Regions from separate parts of the Pseudovibrio sp. POLY-S9 genome, predicted to be linked through region 1. Evidence: riboswitches for the same ligand, from Rfam matches in the RefSeq annotation. Region 1 holds a riboswitch; each other region holds the start of a gene.
The links. Region 1 has a riboswitch for thiamine pyrophosphate ahead of thiC (phosphomethylpyrimidine synthase ThiC). Riboswitches for the same ligand answer to the same signal wherever they lie in the genome.

Region 1 (5,367 bases):
TCCCGGAACTTGGCTGCCATGGCCTCCATACCTTCCTTTTGCGCTTCGGCGCGGATGTCATGGGAGATCCGCATGGAGCAGAACTTCGGTCCGCACATAGAACAGAAATGAGCCACTTTATGCGCGTCTTTTGGTAGCGTTTCATCGTGGAACTCTCGCGCAGTATCCGGATCGAGAGAAAGGTTGAACTGATCCTCCCAGCGGAACTCAAAGCGTGCACGGGACAAGGCATCATCCCGCCGCTGGGCATCCGGCAATCCTTTCGCAAGATCCGCGGCGTGAGCTGCAATCTTATAGGTGATCACACCGGTTTTCACATCATCCCGGTCCGGCAATCCCAGATGCTCTTTTGGTGTCACATAGCAAAGCATGGCACAGCCAAACCACCCGATCATCGCAGCACCAATGCCGGAAGTGATGTGGTCGTAGCCAGGAGCGATATCCGTGGTGAGAGGGCCAAGCGTGTAAAACGGTGCCTCATGGCAGCATTCCAGCTGCTTATCCATGTTCTCTTTGATCTTGTGCATGGCCACATGACCTGGGCCTTCAATCATAACCTGACAATCCTTGGCCCATGCAATCTTGGTCAGCTCCCCAAGCGTCTCCAGCTCGGCAAACTGGGCTTCATCATTTGCATCTGCAATGGAACCCGGACGCAATCCATCACCAAGAGAAAACGCCACATCGTACTGGCGGCAAATATCGCAGATCTCGTCAAAATGCTCATAGAGGAAGCTGTCTTTGTGATGATGCAGACACCACTTCGCCATGATGGAACCACCACGGGAGACAATCCCCGTCACGCGATTAACGGTCATCGGCACCATGTGAAGGCGCACACCAGCATGGATCGTGAAGTAATCAACCCCTTGCTCTGCCTGCTCAATCAACGTGTCGCGGAAGATTTCCCAGGTCAGGTCTTCGGCAACTCCATTCACCTTCTCAAGTGCCTGATAAAGCGGGACGGTCCCAATCGGTACAGGACTATTGCGGATGATCCATTCACGGGTGTTGTGAATGTTACGCCCCGTAGACAGATCCATCACCGTGTCAGCGCCCCAGCGGATCGACCACACCATCTTGTCGACTTCCTCTTCCATGGAGGAGGTGACAGCAGATGTACCCATATTGGCGTTGATCTTGACCAGAAAGTTCCGCCCGATGATCATCGGCTCACTCTCAGGGTGGTTGATGTTTGACGGTATGATCGCGCGGCCAGCAGCCACTTCATCACGTACAAACTCCGGTGTTACATAATCAGGGATGCTCGCACCCCAGTCATTGCCACACCGCTCTTCTGCAACCGCTTCCCGCAACTGGTTTTCGCGGATGGCGATAAACTCCATCTCCGGTGTGATAATGCCAGCGCGGGCATAGGCCAGCTGGGTGACGGCTTTACCGTCCTTTCCGCGCAAGGGGCAAGGCTTCACTGGAAATTCTGGAACAAGCCGGTCGCCTTTCATAAAACCATTGTCTTCAGGTTTAATCTCGCGGCCATCATACTCCTCGGTGTCACCGCGCGCCTCAATCCACTTGCGCCGTAGAGCAGGCAAACCTTCAGAAATATTCGTTGTTGCCGTTGGGTCCGTGTAAGGACCGGAACTATCATAGACTGGCAGCGGTGTTTCACCTGCTGTCGGGTGAACGCTGATCTCGCGCATGGGTACAAGCACGTCTTCGTGCAAGCTGCCACGAACATAGATTTTGCGCGCTGCTGGCAAAGCGCCTGTGGTGATGGATGGGTTCGGCGTCGTCATAATGGTGCTCCTCAAGTTCATAACTCGAAAAAGACACCAGATGAGTTTTGGCTGGGAAACGGCAGAAAGAACTTCTGCTGCTAAGATCGCGGTTGTTACACTAGTCTTACAAACAGGCCCCGCGACCTGTGCTTCCTACGCCAGTATCAACTGGGTCAGGTTCTAAGGGTCGCGTCGCCGAGCTTGCGCTCTGTCAGCCTCTCAGTCTCCTTGGTGAGACTCCCCTGCATACATGATTTTGCTAGAACGATTATGAACTAGTGTCAAGGTAGGTTCGGTTCAGGTGAGGTTCAGAAATCTTTTGTAAATTGGATTTCATGAGAGGGGAGTTGCTGACACTTATTGGATTTTGCGGTTTGCGTTCCTATCTCTCATCTAAGAATTTCACATCTGGATATCGCGAAAAATAATATCAACGAATGCTTGAAAACTGTTCTCTCCCATCCGTTTTAGCTGGCCCGATCTTGCGTCGACTGGAAACCTCACGTTTAACATTCTGGCTCGCAGTGCGCGCTCCGGCAAATGTAAAGCTGGACTTGTTCCCACAAGGTGGTGAACCGCAAATCTACGAGCTGACGAAAGCGCAAACTGAGGTAAACCTGATCTCAGCAGGGGCACATCTCCACTACCTCCTGATCGATCTACCTCTCCAACGCCCATTACCGCAAGACACTTGGATCAGCTATCGCCTCGCTCTGCGTATGGAGGATGATGAGGAGGCTGGGTGGCAGGATCATTCCGTATGGGCGCCTGATCTTTGCTATGAAAATCAGGAACTCCCAGGTTTTCTGCTAAGCTCAAAAGTTTCCTCACTCCTGCACGGGTCCTGCCGCAAACCACATCACGAATCCGGCGATGGTCTGGTCGCAGCCGATCAGTTTCTGGCAAAGCATATCAGAGCTGAGAAGGGCACCAAAGTTGATAAGGAAAAATGGCCAGCTGCCCTCGTGATGAGTGGCGATCAGATTTACTCAGATGATGTTGCTGGCCCCATGCTGCGAGCTATCCATGTGCTTATCGAAAAACTCGGTATCACTGAGGAACAGCTGGCAGGCTTGGAAAGCAAAGTGTCTGATAAGGCATCAGATTTCTACCAGCACGGCGACACCTACTACCGCCGCGAAAAGTTTCTCCCAAGCCTGGAAAAGAACCGGAAGCTCTGGCTTGTCTTGTTCGGTGGCGTAGAAAAACCGATCTTCACTGCCGATCATGCCCATAACCATCTGATCACACTTGCTGAATTCTTGGCAATGTACCTCCTCGTCTGGTCTCCGGCGCTATGGGATTTGGTTGAGACAGATGCGCCCAAAGGACTGACACCAGAAGAAGCAGCGCTCTATGAGAGCGAACGGAAAATTCTGAAAGAGTTTGTTGCGGGCCTCAGTCAGGTGCGCCGTCTGTTTGCGCATCTTCCGGTCGCGATGATCTTTGATGACCATGATGTCACTGATGACTGGAACCTCAACCGTGATTGGGAAGAGACCGCCTACGGCCATCCGTTCTCCCGACGGATCATTGGCAATGCCTTGTGTGCCTATATGCTCAATCAGGGGTGGGGCAACCGACCTGAAGCGTTCTCAGGTGGAACACTTGAAGCGATGACGCAAGCTGTCACGGTGCCCGGCACAAACAGCTACGATGAGTTTCTGGATCATCTCTTCGCCTTTGAAAACTGGGACTATCACTGGGAACTAGACCCACCACTGCTGGTGCTGGATACGCGCACACGTCGATGGAGATCAGAGCGGGCAGGATATCTACCCTCGGGCCTTCTGGACTGGGAAGCGGTCACAGATTTACAACGATCTCTGCGCGGAAAAGACGCCGTGCTACTCGTCTCCGCAGCTCCGATCTTCGGCGTAAAGCTGATCGAAACGCTGCAGAAGCTGCTCACGTTCATGGGCAAGCCGCTCATGGTGGATGCGGAATACTGGATGGCACATCCGGGAACGGCAGATGGCATTTTGAACGTGTTCCGCCACCGCAAAACGCCAGATCGTTTTACGACCCTTTCTGGTGATGTGCACTATTCCTTTGTTTACGATGTCGAGTTACGCGGACATTCTCGTGGGCCTGACATCTGGCAAATCTGCAGCAGTGGCATCAAAAACGAGTTCCCGGCCAAACTGCTTGATAAACTCGACCATCTGAACCGCTGGCTCTATGCGCCTCGCTCTCCCTTGAACTGGCTCACCAGACGACGTGGCATGAAGGTTATTCCGCGCAAACCTGTGGGCACGCATCATGGCCGACGCTTGCTGAATGCAAGTGGCATTGGATTAGTTGAGTTTGATGAACACGGCGGCCCAGATCAAATCAGCCAGTTGCTGCCTGATGGACGTCAGGTCGTCTTTGTACGCCGCGAAGAAGAAGCACGCTGGGATTGACCAAGAAAAAAACTAGGTCCAAAACAATACCTGTGGCCTGCAATTGTCACAGGTAACTGTTAGAAATCTATTGGGATTACGCAAGTTGCGGGTCTTTTCTAATATATCATTGCCATATCGTGAGTTGTTGGTATGCTATTGGTATCAGGGAGAGTCTCGTGTCCAGCATATCCAAAAAAGTGGGGTTTCCAGAACATTCCAATCCGCAGGAGTGGCGTGAAACCGAGCAAAGATCTTCACGTTATGCAGGCTTGGAAACATGGGGGACTGACGAAGTCCTCAAAGCCTTGCTGGGTGGTCAAATGCAAGCCCTCAACGCTGTTTGGTCTGCGTTGGGAGAGCTGGAAGCCGCAGTGGATGCTGCTGCCCAAAGACTGCAGGGAACCGAAGGTCGACTTGTCTACGTCGGCGCAGGGACCTCAGGCAGACTGGGCGTTCTGGATGGCATTGAACTCATCCCTACATTTGGCTGGCCAGAGCATCGCCTGATCTATGGTCTGGCAGGCGGTGAAGCTGGATTGTTACGCCCGCAGGAAGGCGGTGAGGACAGCGAAGAAGCAGGCCGTGCTTTCATTTTGGAGAATAATGTCAGCGCTTCTGATGTCGTTTTAGGTGTTGCAGCAAGCGGCACCACACCTTTTACCCGCTCTGCTATTCAAACCGCCAGAGGCGCGGGGGCTCTGACCATATCACTGGCGAACAATCCACAAAGCCCGTTACTGGCCGATGCTGAGCATGAAATCCTGTTAAGGACGGGTCCTGAAGTATTGGCAGGATCAACCAGATTATCCGCAGGCACCAGCCAAAAAGCGGCGCTCAACCTATTCTCTACAGCGCTTATGGTTCGGTTGAAAAAGGTATATCGCGGCTACATGGTGGATATGCAGTTGACCAACATCAAGCTTGATCAGCGCGCCAAAGACATGGTGGTCTCACTCACCGCTTGCTCTCAGGAAAAAGCCGCAGCTGCCCTGCATGAAAGTGACAGTCAGATCAAGCTGGCTGTCTTACTGGTGCTGGGGGCAACAAAGCAACAGGCCACTAATGTTTTGAATGAAACTCAGGGAGATTTGGGAGAATCTCTTCGGGTGCTTGGGTTACATCAACCTGATTGATTTATGCGCGCATTGCGATCCGCTTAGATCGTAATGCGCCAACAGGAGTATTCGCCCGCTGGGGGGCAGGCGAGTTGCGATACCGACGGTTTTTCAAAGCGGTATTCG
Region 2 (5,367 bases), on a different contig from region 1:
AAGGGCCGTATTTTGAGCAGCGGTTAAGTGCGGAAACAGATTGCCATCTTGAAACAGCATGGCGATTGGGCGTTTTCCCGGAGCCTGCTTGGTGAGCTCTTGTTCCTTCCAGAAAATGCGTCCTTGCGATAATTCACGGAACCCGGCAATAGCCTCAAGCAAGGTTGATTTTCCTGCGCCAGATGGGCCAATGACGGCAACGCTGCTGCCAGCTTCAACATGCAAGTTGGCCTGCAACTGGAACCGGCCATTTGCGATGAGACAAGAGCTAAGCTTCAGCATGCCAGCGACCTCCCCGGTCTAAAATCCAGAACAGTGCCATTGAAAGCACAAGCAGTAAAAGAGCTCCGCCGGCTGCTGCCTGCATTTTGTATGCCCCCATCAAGCGGTAAATCTGTAAAGGCAGCGTTGCAATTTCCGGATCTGCAAACAGGGCAATCACGCCAAGGTCTCCCATGGAAAGCGCCGCAGCAAGCCCCGCAGCAAACCCGATCTGTGGCCGCATACGTGGAATGAGGACACGTGAAAAGAACACCCAGCCTTCCATATTCAGAGACAAGGCCAACCGTCCATGTCGCGAAACCGTATCTCGTGCAGCAGGGACAAGAATGCGAAGTGCAAACGGCAATGCCATCGCCGCATTGACGAGTGCCGTCACAGGAAGAGCAAGATCTGACGGGTTTGCCCATGGACGTATAATGATAAACAAGCCCGTTCCAATCACCAGCGGGGATGCCGCTAATCCCAAAATTCCAGCAAGTTCAACCACACTATGCCGGCGAACGGCAATTGCGGCTGCCATAGGCAACGCGAGCAGCAACAAGATCACTGTGCTGGCTACGGCGACAGCAACGGAAACGAGTGCCGCCTTCAACACAATAAACGGCACCAGAAACAGACCGCTAAGCCCTGACAGGACAACAGCACTGAGCGGCAAAAGCAAAAACAGCGTTGCAAGTGAAATCCAGAGGATGTCTGCAACAGGTGCACCGCCATCCCAGCGCTGGATCGCACGTTCTAGTCCTGCACCAAACCCTTCACCGCGTGAGAGCTTCAGCGCCGCAAAGGCAGCAGCAGCGGTAAGCGTGAGTTGCAATGCAGAAAGCAGCGCGGCACGGCCAAGATCAAAATCGTATGTAAAAGCCTGGTAGATCGCCAGCTCAATAGTTGTCGCCCGTGGCCCACCACCAAGCGTCAGAGCAACAGCAAAGCTTGTCAGGCAGATCGCAAAGATCACAGCCAGTGCTCCGGGTAAAATGCGGGCGAGCATGGGGAGTTCAATCAGCCGAAACAGGGCTTTTCCATCACATCCAAGTTGCGCCGCAAGGCGAAAGCGCTCTGAAGGAACCTCTTGCCATCCCTGCAAAATCAATCGGGTTGCCAGCGGAAGGTTGAAGAAAACATGAGCCAGCACAACACCGTGGAGACCATAGATGCGAATGGGTGAAGCACCGAAATAGACAAGCACATCAGATATCCAGCCCGCACGGCCAAACACTTGCAGTAACCCAAGAATGGCGACAATAACTGGAAGAATGAAGGGGGCACCAAGCAGGGCAATAAGCAAACTGCGGCCCGGAAACCGCCGTCGCGCCAGGGCGCGCGCAACCGGCACAGCCAGTGCAACACTGATCACGGCAGAAAGCACAGCCTGCGTGAGCGTAAACTTGAGAGCAGCCCAATCGGAAGAGGAAAAGCCGTGACCCGCTTCGGTTCGCAGAGCAACCGCGGCCAACGTGCCAAGTATGAGTGCCGCGACAAGAAATGCCGCGGCAACACCGGGAAGCGAACTTACTGGCTGAGCGCTTCTAGCCATTCCGGCAGAGCCTCACGTCTTGCAGCAGCAGCTTCTTCAGGCTTAAAGAACAAAGCTTTTTCAGGCACCTGCAGAGTGTCAAAGCCAGCAGGTAAACCACCTTTTGGTGTCACAGCTGGATACATCCAGTTGGTTGTTGGAATGATTGTCTGGAAAGCGTCTGAAACCATGAAGTTCAGGAACTTGTCTGCCAGCTCAGGCTGATCAGTTCCGGCAAGCTTTGCCGCTACTTCAACCTGCATGTAATGGCCTTCTTCAAACGTAGCAGTGGTTTTGCTGTTATCTTCCTCGGCAATCAGGTGGTAAGCCGGAGACGTGGTGTAACTGAGCACCATCTCCGCTTCCCCATCAAGGAAAAGACCGTAGGCTTCAGACCAGCCTTTTGTAACCGTCACGATGTTATCGGAAAGATCCGCCCACACATCAGCAGCTTCGTCTCCGTAAGCCGCTTTCACCCAAAGCAGCAGCCCGAGGCCGGGCGTAGAGGAGCGTGGATCCTGAATAAGGATCTTGGCATCACTCTTCGCAAGCTCGCGGAAGTTGGTTGGTACGGTTTCGCCAGCCTTGTGTACGAAGGCAAAGTAGCCCCAGTCGTACGGCACAAAGGTTTCGTCAGCCCACTCCACTGGCAGTGTGTATTGGGCCTCAACAGTGTGTGGTGCAAACAGGCCAGTTTTCTTGGCAGTCTCTACCAGATTGGTGTCCAGACCCAGCACCACATCGGCATCCGAGTTCTTACCTTCAAGACGAATGCGGGAAAGCAGTGCTGCGCCATCTTCGACGCCAACAAGTTTTAGGTCACATTCACATACAGCCTCAAACGCTTCTTCCACTTTTGGGCCTGGGCCCCAGTCAGAAACGAAGCTGTCGTATGTGTAAACTGTCAGTTGAGGCTTCTCAGCAGCCATCGCTGATGTTGCAGTGAGTAATCCCGCAGCAATTAACAGATGTTTCAAGTCATCCTCCATTGCGGCGAGAGGGCAAGGATGGATGAAACCGGTACCCTTCCCTCCGCCGGTTCTAGCCGGTTCAGGTTCAACGGGTTCGCCACTAAAGCATCTCAGCACGACAAAAGCGCGCACCCCGAGGTTAAGCGGTTCTTAACCGGAAAAACACAGAAGCGCAACCGGATATAGCCAGCGTCTGGAGAGCACCTGTAGGGAGTTGCAATAAAAAGCCCGGGCAATTTCCTGCCCGGGCTGGTCGCATTTATTAGGCAGCCAGGTCGAAGCGGTCGGCGTTCATGACCTTGGTCCATGTTGCCACGAAATCGCGGACGAACTTTTCGTGGTTGTCATCCTGAGCATACACTTCAGCATAAGCGCGCAGGATTGAGTTGGAGCCAAACACAAGGTCTGCACTGGTTGCAGTCCACTTAGGCTTGCCAGATTTGCGGTCACGGATTTCATAGGTGCCATCTTTGAGTGGATGCCAGCTGTTGTCCATATCGGTCAGGTTGACGAAGAAGTCCGTTGTCAGCTGACCTTCGCGGTCCGTGAAGACACCATGCTTTGAACCGCCATAATTGGCACCAAGAACGCGCAGGCCACCAACAAGTGCAGTCATTTCCCAGCCAGTCAGGCGGAGGAGCTGAGCACGATCCAGCATCATCTCTTCCGGGCTAACAGCGTACTCTTGCTTCTGCCAGTTACGGAAGCCATCAGAAATAGGCTCCAATACAGAGAAGGATGTCGCATCAGTCATCGCATCTGTTGCATCACCGCGACCAGAAGCAAATGGAACTTCCACGTTGAAACCAGCTGCCTTGATGGCATTTTCTACACCAACGTTGCCTGCCAGCACGATCACATCTGCGACTGAGGCTCCTGCCTGTGCTGCGATTGGTTCAAGCACAGCCAGAACTTTGGCAAGCCGGTCTGGCTCATTGCCAACCCAATCCTTTTGGGGAGCAAGGCGGATACGAGCACCGTTGGCACCACCGCGCATATCAGAACCGCGATAAGTTCGTGCGCTGTCCCAGGCGGTTTTGATCAGATCTTCATTGCTCAAACCACTTGCCGCAATTTTTGCTTTCACCGCAGCAACATCATAGTTGGTGTTGCCTGCCGGAACAGGATCCTGCCAGATAAGGTCTTCTTTCGGCACATCCGGGCCAAGATAATTGGCTCTTGGTCCCATGTCGCGGTGGGTCAGCTTGAACCATGCACGAGCAAACGTATCTCTGAAGTACTCAGGATCTGCAATGAACTTCTGGCAGTATTCGTTGTAGATCGGGTCAACCTTCATCGCCATGTCCGCATCCGTCATGATTGGATTGTGACGAACAGACGGGTCTGTTGGATCAACAGGTTTGTCTTCTTCCTTGATGGAAACAGGTTCCCATTGCCATGCGCCGGCAGGAGATTTTACCTGCTCCCATTCATGGCCGAACAGCATATCGAAAAAGCCCATATCGAACGTAGTTGGGTGTGTGGTCCACGCACCCTCGATGCCAGAAGTAAAGGCATTCGTTGCCTTGCCATCCTGTCCGGGGTTAGACCAGCCAAAGCCTTGCTCTTCAAGACCGGCGGCTTCCGGTGCGACACCGATGTTATCGACGGCACCGCGTCCATGGGTTTTACCAACGGTGTGACCACCACAAGTCAGCGCAGCAGTTTCCTCGTCATTCATTGCCATACGAGCAAAGGTTTCGCGGATCTGATCAGCTGTTTTTTGCGGACCGGGAACGCCATTCACGCCTTCAGGGTTCACGTAGATCAAACCCATATGGGTTGCTGCAAGCGGATTTTCGAGCGTTGAAGGGTCATCCAGATCGTCATAGCGCTCTTCACTGCGCGCAAGCCATTCTTTTTCAGATCCCCAATAGGTGTCGATCTCCGGACCCCAGATATCCTCACGGCCAAACCCGAAACCAAAGGTTTTCAGACCCATAGAGTCATAGGCAATAGTACCTGCGAGAATAATCAGATCAGCCCAGGAGAGAGCGTTGCCGTACTTTTTCTTGATAGGCCAAAGCAAACGGCGAGCTTTATCAAGGCTTGCGTTATCAGGCCAGGAGTTGAGCGGAGCGAAGCGAATGTTGCCGGAACCGCCGCCACCGCGACCATCTGCAAGACGATAAGAGCCGGCTGTGTGCCACGAAAGGCGGATCATAAGGCCACCATAATGGCCCCAATCCGCTGGCCACCAGTCTTGACTGTCGGTCATGAGCGCATGAACGTCTGCCTTCACCGCTTCGAAGTCGAGTGATTTAACAGCATCATGATAGTTGAAGCCTGGGTCCATCGGGTTAGTACGCGCACCATGTTGATGGAGGATGTCGAGATTCAAAGCATCAGGCCACCATCGGGTAACCGGCTTATCCATCGATGTATTCGCGCCATGTACCACCGGACAAACACCGGCTGTCTTGACATCGTTACCGTGCATTGCTGTCTCCACTATCTAATTTGGCTCTTGCTGGTTTTGACGTAGCGTTTACCTTAAGCGGTGAGACGAAACGATGCATCCAGCAAATTCTAGACTGAATATAGGGCGCAAAGCACATTAAGTGAAATTGCATCTTCTACGCATATCGATAAGTTTTTCTT
Region 3 (5,367 bases), on a different contig from region 1:
AGAGACGGAAATGCTGGTGTTCAAAACAAGCAATGCCAGCAATTTCGTCCTTGCGGCGAGCGATGTCTTAAAGAAGAGAGTATCCTCCAAACTCTGGCCTCCAGCTTCTGGGAGTCAGTTCGTCATAGGCACTCAGGACAGAGGTTCAGAACGACATGCACAGGCACTGCAAACACTTCAGTCTGGCAACTTCCTCAATATCCCTACATGGGTGCAATACGCTGAAATACTGGCATTAATCGGATTTGGTATCGCCGTTGCGATCATATCCGCCACGCAAGGTTTCTGGTTAAGTCTGTCACTTACAGGCGTCGCTGTCTTGGTCATCAACGGAGTTGCATTCCACCAATTCGCTCTGCAAAACACCGTCCTTGAGCCATTCTTCCCATCCTTCGTTGTCCTGCTGATATTCGCTTTCTCCTGCACAATCCGGCGTGTGACATTCAAGAGTCACAGAAACCAAACAACTGAACGATTTGCAGGAATTCTTTCTCCCAAACAAATGCAAAAGGTACTGGCGAAGTCAGAGCAACTCCCTCTGGAGGGTCAGCAACGTGAAATCACGAGCCTCTCGACACGTTTGAGGCACTTTCACCGGTATTATGAGGGTTTGTCTCCTCAGGATCTCGCAGGCTTCTCCAACGGCTTCCAAACAGCTCATCTCGATGAAGTGCATATCCACGATGGTACACTGAACACGCTGAGCACATCCGGCCTGAATGCTTACTGGAACGCACCACTCGATGATCCATTCCATGCTGCCCATGCCTGCCGAGCAGCGATTGAAATGCAGAAGCAAATGAAGCGCTTCAATCTCAAGGACCGGCTCAATTTCAACCAGAAAAATATGAAGGATCACGCGGTCACAATCGATATCGGCATCTCAACCGGACTGGCAACACTTGGCGAAACAGGTACACGGATTCATTTCAGGTACGCCCCACTCGGCAAATGCGTTGATTTAGCAGAAGATTTGGCTCGACATTGCAAAGATGCCGGTCACAGCGTTCTTATGTGCGAAACCACACGCGGTCAGATGCCTGAACTGGCGGCATTGGAGACAATCCCAGTCAAAACCAGTCGTTACCAGATGCGTTCGTTTGCGTTGCTAGGTGATCCGTCGCTCGCCTTCTCAGAAAACTTCCTCAAGCTCAAGAACGTCCACTGCAACATGGTCTTCGCGCTGTTTGAAGAGAATGACAAGAAGAAAGCCCTAACACTGGTAGATGAATGCAAATCACTCTCTGAGGGCGAGTACGACACTATCTATGCTGCTTTTGAGAAATACATCCTCAGCGATCTGGCTCAACACGAAGCGGTCAAGGATGCAGCGCAATAACGGCATTTAGCCTACAAATAAAAAGAGCCCCCGAAACTCGGAGGCTCAAATTTTAGTTTAGACCTATACCGGTTAGCGCAGTTCAACCGCGTAGGTTTCAACTGGAGGCGCTGTTTTAATGAGTCCCTGCTCAATCAGAAAGTTTGCAAACCGTTCATAGCGACCATTGTCCAAAGCAGCTGGGCGGCTGGCAAAACGCGGCAGAGTATCCGCCCAGGCACGCTTGTTCAGCTCATCATCCAGATCTGGATAGACCTCAAGGAAGCTCTTCCAGGAGTCCTGCGGATTATTAAGCAGATAAACGGTAGCCGCCTCAATCGCATTAATGAACTTCTTCAAACGCGGATCATCCAGCTTGTCTTTGTGAGCCACATAAATCAGTTCATCATAGACTGGCACACCGTTCTCTTCAGGATAAAACGCACGGCCTTTCGCACCTTCAATCTCCATCTGGTTCAGCTCGAAGTTACGGTAACCACCAATCACCGCATCAACCTGCCCAGCCATCAGAGATGGTGAGAGCGAAAAGTTTACGTTGATCAGCTCCACATCGTCAGAACTTAGACCTGCATTGGAAAGCATCTTCCCAAGCATGGCGTTCTCAAACCCGGATGTGGAATAACCAATACGTTTGCCTTTCAGGTCTGCAATCTCTTTGATCGGTCCATCTTCCAACACAATCAGTGTGTTCAAAGGCGTAGAGACCAACGTCCCGATCCGCATCAGCGGCATGCCCTCATCAATTTGCGGGTGCAACGTCTGCTGATAGGAGACTGCAATGTCACCCTGCCCTGCTGCAACAAGCTTTGGTGGCATGGAAGGATCAGCAGGCTCAATCAGCTCAACTTCAAGGCCCTCTTTTTCAAAGAAACCCCGCGCCTTGGCAACCACGATTGGTGCATGGTCTGGATTCGCAAACCAATCCAGCAACACAGTCAACTTGTCCGCTGCTTGCACTTGAAGCGTGCTCGCAAGCATTGCCGCACCAAACAGAATACCTAGTTTTTTCATAAGGTTACGTCCTCATACTCTGAGACCTAGATCTCTTTCTGCCAATAGATCATCCGAGAAGTGGCGAACTCAACAACTGCCCTCAGGCTCAACACCATCACCGCAAGCAAAATCAACGCCGCAAACATCGTCGCTGTTTGCATGCGTGCATTGGACTGCAACATGATGAAAGCCAGCCCCCCTTTTGCACCAACCCACTCTCCAACCACCGCCCCAATAGGAGCGAACACCGCTGCAATGCGCATACCAGAAGCCAGAGATGGCAAGGCGGCTGGAATGCGAATGTAGCGAAGTATTTGCCAGCGGTTCAGACCGTGCAGCTTGCCAAGGTCGAGCAGTGATTGATCAGTCCTGCGCAAACCATCGAAGAAGGTCGAGGTCACAGAAAAGAAGATCACAATCACGGCCATCACAACCTTGGAGGCGAGCCCAAAGCCGAACCACAGCACCAGAAGCGGTGCAATTGCAAACACAGGAAGAGATTGGGTTGCTGCAATCGGAGGCAGCAGAAACAGGCGTATCCGAGGAGACACTGCCAGCAATACAGCCAGCGAAGCTCCAGCACTCACGCCAAAGAGAAAGCCGAGAACAGTCTCCCAAGCGGTAATGCCTGCATGATGCAGCAGGAAAACACCTTGATTGAGAAAAGCGGAAAAAACCGCCGCCGGACCTGGCAAGAGAAACGGAGGAAACTCTCCAATCTGAACCACACTTTCCCAAATGGCGATAAAAAGCAAAATCCCGAAAAGACTTCGGAGAATTCGTTTCAAAGCTCGCTTCAGCATGTAGACTCCCAACAATGGTATTGGGCATCACAAACAGGCGGAAGAACGGAGCTACATCAGCTCTCTGGGATGTTTTCAGCACAGGATCTCCCGTTACAGCAAAATGCAAACATGGAGATCCGGGAAGAATGGCTCAGGTCCCGTCCCTTCGCCGGCATTACCCGGATCAGGTTCAAAGGGTTTAGCTCATCGCAATCTCAGCTTTTCGAAAGAAAAGCACCCCTCGGAATAGCAAGGAACATGCGCGTTTCTGCTGAAGGATGCAAGCAGATTTTGCTCTGACGGACGACAGCATAATGAAAAAGGCCTCAGCTCTGAGAGAGCCAAGGCCTTTGAAATCTAATCTAAATATCTGAAACTAGATTACTTCCAGCTCTTGATTGCCTGTGCGATAACTTTGTTGCCGGTTGTACCTTTTTCAAAGGTCAACATTGCACGGCGACCACTGTTGTACAGCAGTGGAACATCAATCCACTCACGCTCAGCAAGACGCTTCAGGTTCTTCGCTTTTTCTTCATCACTGTCAGACAGCGCAATCCAGAAGAGAGTGTCAGAAACCTTCACGGCAGCACCATCAAGCGGGTCACCAGCTTCAGACTCTGTCTTCTTCAGGATCAGGCCAGGCACCTTCTCAACACCTTTGCCATCAAACCCTTCTGGGAAGATGAAGTTCAGCTCAAGCAGATGGCTGGCTGGCAAAGATTGATCGCTATTCGGCTTCAACGTCATCTCAACAGAGAAGTTACGAGATGGCAGCGTAGCAACAGCCTTGATGACAGAATCGCCGTTAGCTTCATCCAGTGACCAAACAACGTTCCCGCGTGATGCAGAACCTGCTGCGCCTGGCGTCAAAGCCTCTTCGTAAAGTATGCTCTGTTGTGCAACAGGAGAAACCGCAGCTTCCGTTCCAATGGTTTCAGCTGGCGGAACAGAATTGGTCTCAACTGCAGTACTTTGCTGTGCAGGCTCCGTCACCGGCAAAACCTGCTCAGAAGATGTGTCTTCTGCCGGTGCTGCTGGAGATTCAACCACACGCACGACTGGAGGCTCAGCTGTTGTCTCGGTTGGCGCAGCGCTGGATGAATTCCGGGTAATCCGGGTCGTCTGCACCCGCGTCGCATCCGGAGAAACCTTTGCCCCTTCATCAGATGGCAACAAGCGGTCAGTGTTCTTCTTTGGCGTGCGTTCCGGCTGAACCCGAAGCGGCTCATCTTCATTCGAAGGTGCGCTCTCTGGCGCAACAGTCTCACCGGTTTCAACTGGAAGAACCAAAGAGAGAATAACATCGCGCAGACTATAGACACCTGCGGTAACGCCCAAGATTATCAGTATGACCACAATTATACCGACAATACCCGATGTATTGGAAGGCTTCAGCCCTTCTTCCTGCTCAATCGCATCGCCAACACGCTGCGCTACGGCTGGCTTGCGGGAGGAAGCAGGTTTACGGCTTGTCTTTGGCTTAACCTTGGCAGGCTCATCGATCTCAGGACGCGACTTACCTTTTGTTTCCAGCTTGGTTCGGCGTGCCTCACCCGGCACCCAAGAGCGCTCTTCTGCGCTCGTCTCGACAGCACCTTTGGTTGGCAGAGACGCAGCAGGTTCACCCGTCTCTTTGTCATCCATGGAGCCAAGGTCAGGCTCTTTGCGCTCGCTGGAAGCTTCAGGCAGCTGATCACGCGCCATCTGATTGGCCTGATGAGCGGCGTTGCCGAGATCCTGCGCGGCACGAACCGCCTCTTTAAACACGTCTGCTTTAGCAGCAGGTGCTTTTGGCTCATCGCGCGCTGGAGTATCGGCCTTTGCACCTGCCTTAGGCATATCGCCAGCAGGCGGTGATGCAGCAGAGATTTCTGGAGCTGCAGGTTTTGGAGCACTTGGAGCTGGGGTGGTTTTAGACCGCCCCAACCCGAGAGACTCACGAGCAGCTTCCGCTTCGACCTTACGAATGGCCTCTTCAAGCTTCAGCTGCTCCTCAGTGATCTGGGAGGGAGACAGAGGTGGGTCGTAACTTTTAAGTTGCTTTACAATTGCATTCCGCGCGCGTTGATAAACTGCCCGCCGTGCAGAACCTGTGTTCTCTTGTAAACCAGCTACCGCTTTTTTTAGAACGGAATTGTAGTCCGCCATTTAACTGCCCATTGCCCCCAGAGCTTCATTTCAAGACTTAATCCTGGAATGGATTCTGAACCAGGATTGTGTCATCACGTTCAGGGCTTGTTGATAACAGAG
Region 4 (5,367 bases), on a different contig from region 1:
GTTCAACCAGTGGATGGCAGAGGATCCGGTCTCTGAAGAAGAGCAGCTGCGTGATGCGCGCATCCTGGAAATTCAGGGTAACACCAATCCACTCATCTCAGTTGGTTTCTAGCCAGAGGCTCTTTTCGCTTCCTACCGTCATAATTGTGTACCGACACATCATCTACCCTAAGGTAAGGTGTTATGACGGTGGGAGGGTACAATGGCAGTTGAAACTGAGAATCTGAAATTCCTTGTTGGTCCGAAGACAGTCCTCGATCATTTAGAGGATAACCCGCTGGATGATCTTGAGGGCGAGATTATCGGGTTTATTGATGCTGCAGAGCGCTCGCTCGACATAGCAATTCAAGAAATAGACAATAAACGCATAACCAACGCACTTATCAACGCAAAGCGGCGCGGGGTGCGGGTGCGAGTGGTATCCGAGGCGGATTACTTAAGTGTGGATGAGCCTGCTGAAGACCCGCATTCGAGCGACCCTCGTGTTGAGAACGAGGTGAACCGGCAACTTCATGCGGCGTTGCTGCGCTCTAAGGTATGGGTTCGGACTGACTTTAACCCACGGATATTCCATCAGAAATTTATCATTCGCGATGGCAATTCTGTTCTGACTGGTTCTACAAACTTCACTGAGACCGGCACACATCGCAACTTGAACCATCTTCTCATCATCAAGAATGAGAAGGTTGCCGATATCTTTGAACGGGAATTCAGGGAGATTAAACGGGGGCGATTTGGCCGATACAGCGTTGATGACAACGAAGCCGAGAACACGCCGAAAGAAGTGATTGTCGACGACATCCGCGTGAAAGTTTGCTTTGCGCCGGACCACGCGCCAGAGATGGAAGTCACCAAACAGATGACAAAAGCTAAGGAACGGGTAGATTTCGCGATTTTCACCTTCTCCAAAAGCTCCGGTATCGATGATGCCATGTTGCTGTTGATGGAGGCTGGACGAAAGGTACGTGGTGCGCTTGATGCCCGGCAAGGCGGTCAGGACTGGGCAGCGACCCAACCCCTTGCAGAAGCTGGTGCAGATTTGCATTTTGTTCGCGGATCAAGCCGAATTGGCAAGCTGCACCATAAGCTTATGGTGATTGATGATAGCATCATGATTGTCGGCAGCTTTAATTACACTGGCCCGGCGAACCGTTTTAATGATGAGAACATCGTAGTTCTGGGGGACTCAGTGGTGCCGACCGAGAACCAGAAACGGTTTGCTATGGCGGCGCGATTGGAGATTGACCGGATCATCAGTGATCACGGGCAGCCAATCATCATCAACTAAATTTGCGCAGGCATTTCGCAAAGGCGTGTATGTTTATCTTTTGGTAACCATTCAGCCAGATTTGGCGCTTACACTTTGCGAATGGCAAATTCCCTTGATAGCGGCGAAGACTTACTCATCATCTGCAAACCAGATGTTACCGCAGCGATTGAAGACTGGATTGATCATCTGGGCTCTGAACGACGACTGGCTGAACGGACACTGGAAGCGTATGAGCGCGATACCCGTCAGTTCCTGCGCTTCATGACCAGTTATGAAGGTGAACCGGTTGCTCTGCGGCATCTGGAGTCTTTGAAACCAAAGGACTTTCGCGCATTTCTGGCAACCCGCCGGAGGGATGGCGCGCAGACGCGGACGCTTGCCCGCGGGTTGGCTGGCATCCGCTCCTTCCTCTCGTTTCTGGAGGAGCGCGGTGAGGTGAATGCGGCTGGTGCTGCGGCTGTTCGTACGCCGAGACTTCCCCGCAGCCTGCCCAAGCCTATCCCCGTTGAGGAAGCCAAAGCGATTGTCAGCAGCGATCTCGCTTTCGAGGACACTCCCTGGGTTGAAGCCCGCAACGCAGCGGTGTTCACACTGCTCTACGGTTGCGGTCTCCGTATTTCTGAAGCGCTGTCTCTGACATCGGCCTCAGCACCGAAGGAGGGGGATAAGTCGCTGAAGATTCGCGGTAAAGGCAACAAAGAACGGCTTGTTCCGGTTCTGCCAGTGGTAATAGAAGCTATTGAGGCCTACAAAAAGCAGTGCCCTTACGATCTGTCGGGCAGCTCACCGCTGTTTCGCGGCGTTCGTGGTGGCCCGCTGAATGCGCGCATGATCCAGCTGGCCATGCAAAAAATCCGCAGTGCTCTTGGTCTACCAGACACCGCTACGCCTCACGCTTTACGCCATTCGTTTGCAACTCATTTGCTGTCTGAAGGCGGGGATTTGAGGAGCATTCAGGAGCTACTGGGGCACGCAAGTCTTTCTACTACACAGATTTATACGGAAGTGAACAGTGCACAGCTGTTGGACGCTTATGACAAGGCACACCCGCGTCGTTGATAGGTTATCCCCCTCCCGCACATCACCTTGATCTCCCTTAGCAGATCCCCTAGGTTCGTCGATGTGAAACGGGGTGCCCAACACGTGTGTTGTGGCTGAGATCATACTCGAAGAACCTGCTCTGGATAATTCCAGCGAAGGGAGCACTCACGCCGTGTTGGGGGATAGATTGTCTGGCAGTTTGCCAAGTCCCTGATACCAGCTCTCTTTCGCACAACAAGACCGAGGATAAAAATGGGTCGTGTCGAAAGCGCTTGCGCAACTCTTTCCGCAATTCGTGACAACAGTCCACTCGTCCATAACATGACGAACATCGTGGTGGCCAACACCACAGCCAACGCCCTGCTGGCCATTGGCGCCTCCCCTGCCATGGTGGATGGCACGGAAGAAGCCCCTGAACTTGCAAGTGTTGCAGGTGCATTAGTGGTCAACGTTGGCACGGTTACCCCTGCTCAGGCAGAGGCGATGAAGTTGGCAACTGCTGCTGCTCATAAGGCAAGTCGCCCTTGGGTGCTGGACCCGGTGGCGGTTGGAGCGCTGACCTTCCGCACCAAGCTTGCTGGTGAATTGCTGGTGAATAAGCCGAGCGTCATTCGTGGCAATGCTTCTGAAATCATGGCACTTGCTGGTCAGGGTACAGGTGGAAAAGGCGTTGATAGCACGGATAGCTCTCAGGCGGCTCTGGCAGGAGCGAAAGAACTGGCGAAGCAGACGGGCGCTGTTGTTGTCGTCTCTGGTCCTGTCGATTTTATCACTGATGGTGCGTGCACTGCTGAAGTCGCCAACGGGGATAAGATGATGCCTTATGTGACTGGTCTTGGCTGCACGGCAACAGCTTTGACTGGCGCGACACTGGCTGTTTGCGATGACCCGTTTGATGCTGCTGTTGATGCAATGGTCTTTCTCGGGGTTGTTGGTGAGATTGCTGCAAGAAATTCAGCAGGACCAGCAAGTTTGCAGCTGGATATTATTAACGGCCTCTATCAGCTGAACAGCGATATCCTCAACGCAACTGCACGGGTTGAAATGCATGAAACCGTTGCTTGATCTGTCCGTTTATCTGGTGCTGGGGCCGCAAGACTGCCCCGGTCAGGATCCCGTCGACATAGCAATCGCAGCCGCACAAAACGGCGCTACTGTTGTGCAGCTTCGTGACAAGACTGGCAGCACGCGCAAGCAAATTGAGCTGGCAGAGCGGTTGATGCAAGCGTTGAAACCGCTGAATGTGCCGCTAATCATCAATGATCGTGTGGATGTTGCGTTAGCCGTTGATGCGGACGGTGTTCATGTTGGGCAGGATGATATGGTTGCCACGAAAGCCCGGGAGCTGATCGGCTCTGATAAGTTGCTTGGTCTTTCGGTCAGCACTCAGGATGAGCTGGATGCTGCGGACATTTCCACCTGCGATTACCTTGGCATAGGCGCTTGCTTCCCGACGAACAGTAAGGATGATGCGGCTGATATGGGTATGCAGAGCTTTGCCGGTTTAACGGTTCAATCTCAGTTGCCTGTGGTCGGAATTGGCGGAATTTCGCTTGCGAATGCGGATCAGGTGATCAAAGCTGGAGCTGATGGGATTGCAGTTATTTCAGCAATCTGTGGGGCATCCAGTCCATCCGCAGCTACGCGCAAGCTTCAGGACATCGTCAAAAGCGTAAAAGACCTAGGGTGATAGGATAAAACACGCATTTACTCCTCGCAGAGCCCATTTACATTGATATATGAGAGGGCTAGGCGGGGAGCTTTTAGTCATGAAACTTAGACAAACAACATTTATGTGCATTTTCTTCTGCACGTTTGCTTTTCTTGTTTCAGCAGCTCAAGCTCAAACAGCCTGTGAAGTCCGCAAATCAGAGATGGCGGAGCTGGGGGACTGGGAAAATCCCAAAGCACGTTTGAAAGAGCTTTCTCAGATTGAAGTTGAAGGCCAGTGCCTTGATGGGCAACTGGTTGTGCGCGCCCGCGCATTTACCAGCTGCTCCCCTCGCGATTGCAAATGGGGTTGGGCTCCAGGGCAGCTTAGTTTTTCTGGTGTACTAACGTTCCGGTTTGGCGGCTTCTTCAAAGCGCAACACATTGAGCTTCGGCCAATGGGAGAGCGTATTCAGGCTTACGTGCGAACAGAAAACCACGATCCAACGTTTCCCAATAAGACACGCAGCTACATCCTTGTTCGCCAATAGCAAAAAAGCCGCCTCAGTTTCCTGAAGCGGCTTTTTCTTAATCTGGAACTTCCAGATTACATATGGATTGGCTTGGCGAATGTCGCCATAGCAGCTTCTTTCACTGCCTCAGACATTGTTGGATGCGCATGACAGGTGCGACCCAGATCTTCAGAGGAACCGCCGAATTCCATCAGAACACATGCTTCGTGGATCATTTCGCCAGCACCAAAGCCAACGATATGAACGCCGAGCACGCGATCTGTTTCAGCGTCAGCCAGCACTTTCACGAAACCGTCGGTGTGCAGCATTGCTTTTGCACGACCGTTTGCGGAAAACGGGAACTTGCCGGACTTGAATTTGATGCCAGCAGCTTTCAGCTCTTCTTCAGTTTTGCCAACGCTGGCCACTTCAGGAGAGGTGTAAACAACGCCAGGAATGACGTCATACTTTACGTGACCAGCCTGACCTGAGAGCATTTCTGCAACTGCAACACCTTCGTCTTCCGCTTTGTGCGCAAGCATTGGGCCTGCAATCACATCACCGATAGCAAAGATACCGTCAACGTTGGTTTTGTAGTGGTTGTCTGTCTTCACGCGGCCACGCTCGTCCAGCTCAACACCTGCTTCTGCCAGACCAAGACCTTCCGTGTATGGACGGCGACCGATTGCGACGAGAACCACGTCTGCATCCAGAGTTGCGGCAGCGGCTTCACCTGCTGCTGGCTCAACGGTCACTTCCAGAGCACGGCCTTTTTTCTGAACCGCAGTTACCTTGGAGGACAGCTTGAACTTGAGACCCTGCTTTTTCAGCATACGCAAGAACTGCTTGGAAACGTCTGCATCCATTGGGCCAAGGATCTTGTCCATGAACTCA

Region 2: another riboswitch for thiamine pyrophosphate. It lies ahead of thiB (thiamine ABC transporter substrate binding subunit); the one in region 1 lies ahead of thiC (phosphomethylpyrimidine synthase ThiC).
Region 3: another riboswitch for thiamine pyrophosphate. It lies ahead of PPL9_RS06715 (ABC transporter permease); the one in region 1 lies ahead of thiC (phosphomethylpyrimidine synthase ThiC).
Region 4: another riboswitch for thiamine pyrophosphate. It lies ahead of thiM (hydroxyethylthiazole kinase); the one in region 1 lies ahead of thiC (phosphomethylpyrimidine synthase ThiC).

What each region holds. Positions count from the first base shown of each region.
Region 1 covers NZ_LCWX01000197.1:40,901-46,267, reverse strand. The annotation lists gene thiC (phosphomethylpyrimidine synthase ThiC) at 1-1,778, opposite strand, end outside; TPP riboswitch at 1,873-1,993, opposite strand; gene PPL9_RS18745 (hypothetical protein) at 2,177-4,144, shown strand; gene PPL9_RS18740 (N-acetylmuramic acid 6-phosphate etherase) at 4,303-5,259, shown strand.
Region 2 covers NZ_LCWX01000212.1:74,292-79,658, reverse strand. The annotation lists partial or broken gene PPL9_RS21290 (ATP-binding cassette domain-containing protein) at 1-282, opposite strand, end outside; gene PPL9_RS21285 (ABC transporter permease subunit) at 269-1,816, opposite strand; gene thiB (thiamine ABC transporter substrate binding subunit) at 1,792-2,772, opposite strand; TPP riboswitch at 2,806-2,912, opposite strand; gene katG (catalase/peroxidase HPI) at 3,029-5,206, opposite strand.
Region 3 covers NZ_LCWX01000086.1:43,881-49,247, forward strand. The annotation lists gene PPL9_RS06705 (CHASE2 domain-containing protein) at 1-1,339, shown strand, start outside; gene PPL9_RS06710 (ABC transporter substrate-binding protein) at 1,412-2,350, opposite strand; gene PPL9_RS06715 (ABC transporter permease) at 2,377-3,087, opposite strand; TPP riboswitch at 3,262-3,369, opposite strand; gene PPL9_RS06725 (hypothetical protein) at 3,499-5,265, opposite strand; gene PPL9_RS06730 (adenylosuccinate synthase) at 5,303-5,367, opposite strand, start outside.
Region 4 covers NZ_LCWX01000145.1:27,127-32,493, forward strand. The annotation lists gene PPL9_RS12355 (endonuclease) at 1-112, shown strand, start outside; gene PPL9_RS12360 (phospholipase D-like domain-containing protein) at 203-1,288, shown strand; gene PPL9_RS12365 (tyrosine recombinase XerC) at 1,370-2,329, shown strand; TPP riboswitch at 2,389-2,491, shown strand; gene thiM (hydroxyethylthiazole kinase) at 2,564-3,376, shown strand; gene thiE (thiamine phosphate synthase) at 3,360-4,001, shown strand; gene PPL9_RS12380 (hypothetical protein) at 4,081-4,512, shown strand; gene lpdA (dihydrolipoyl dehydrogenase) at 4,569-5,367, opposite strand, start outside.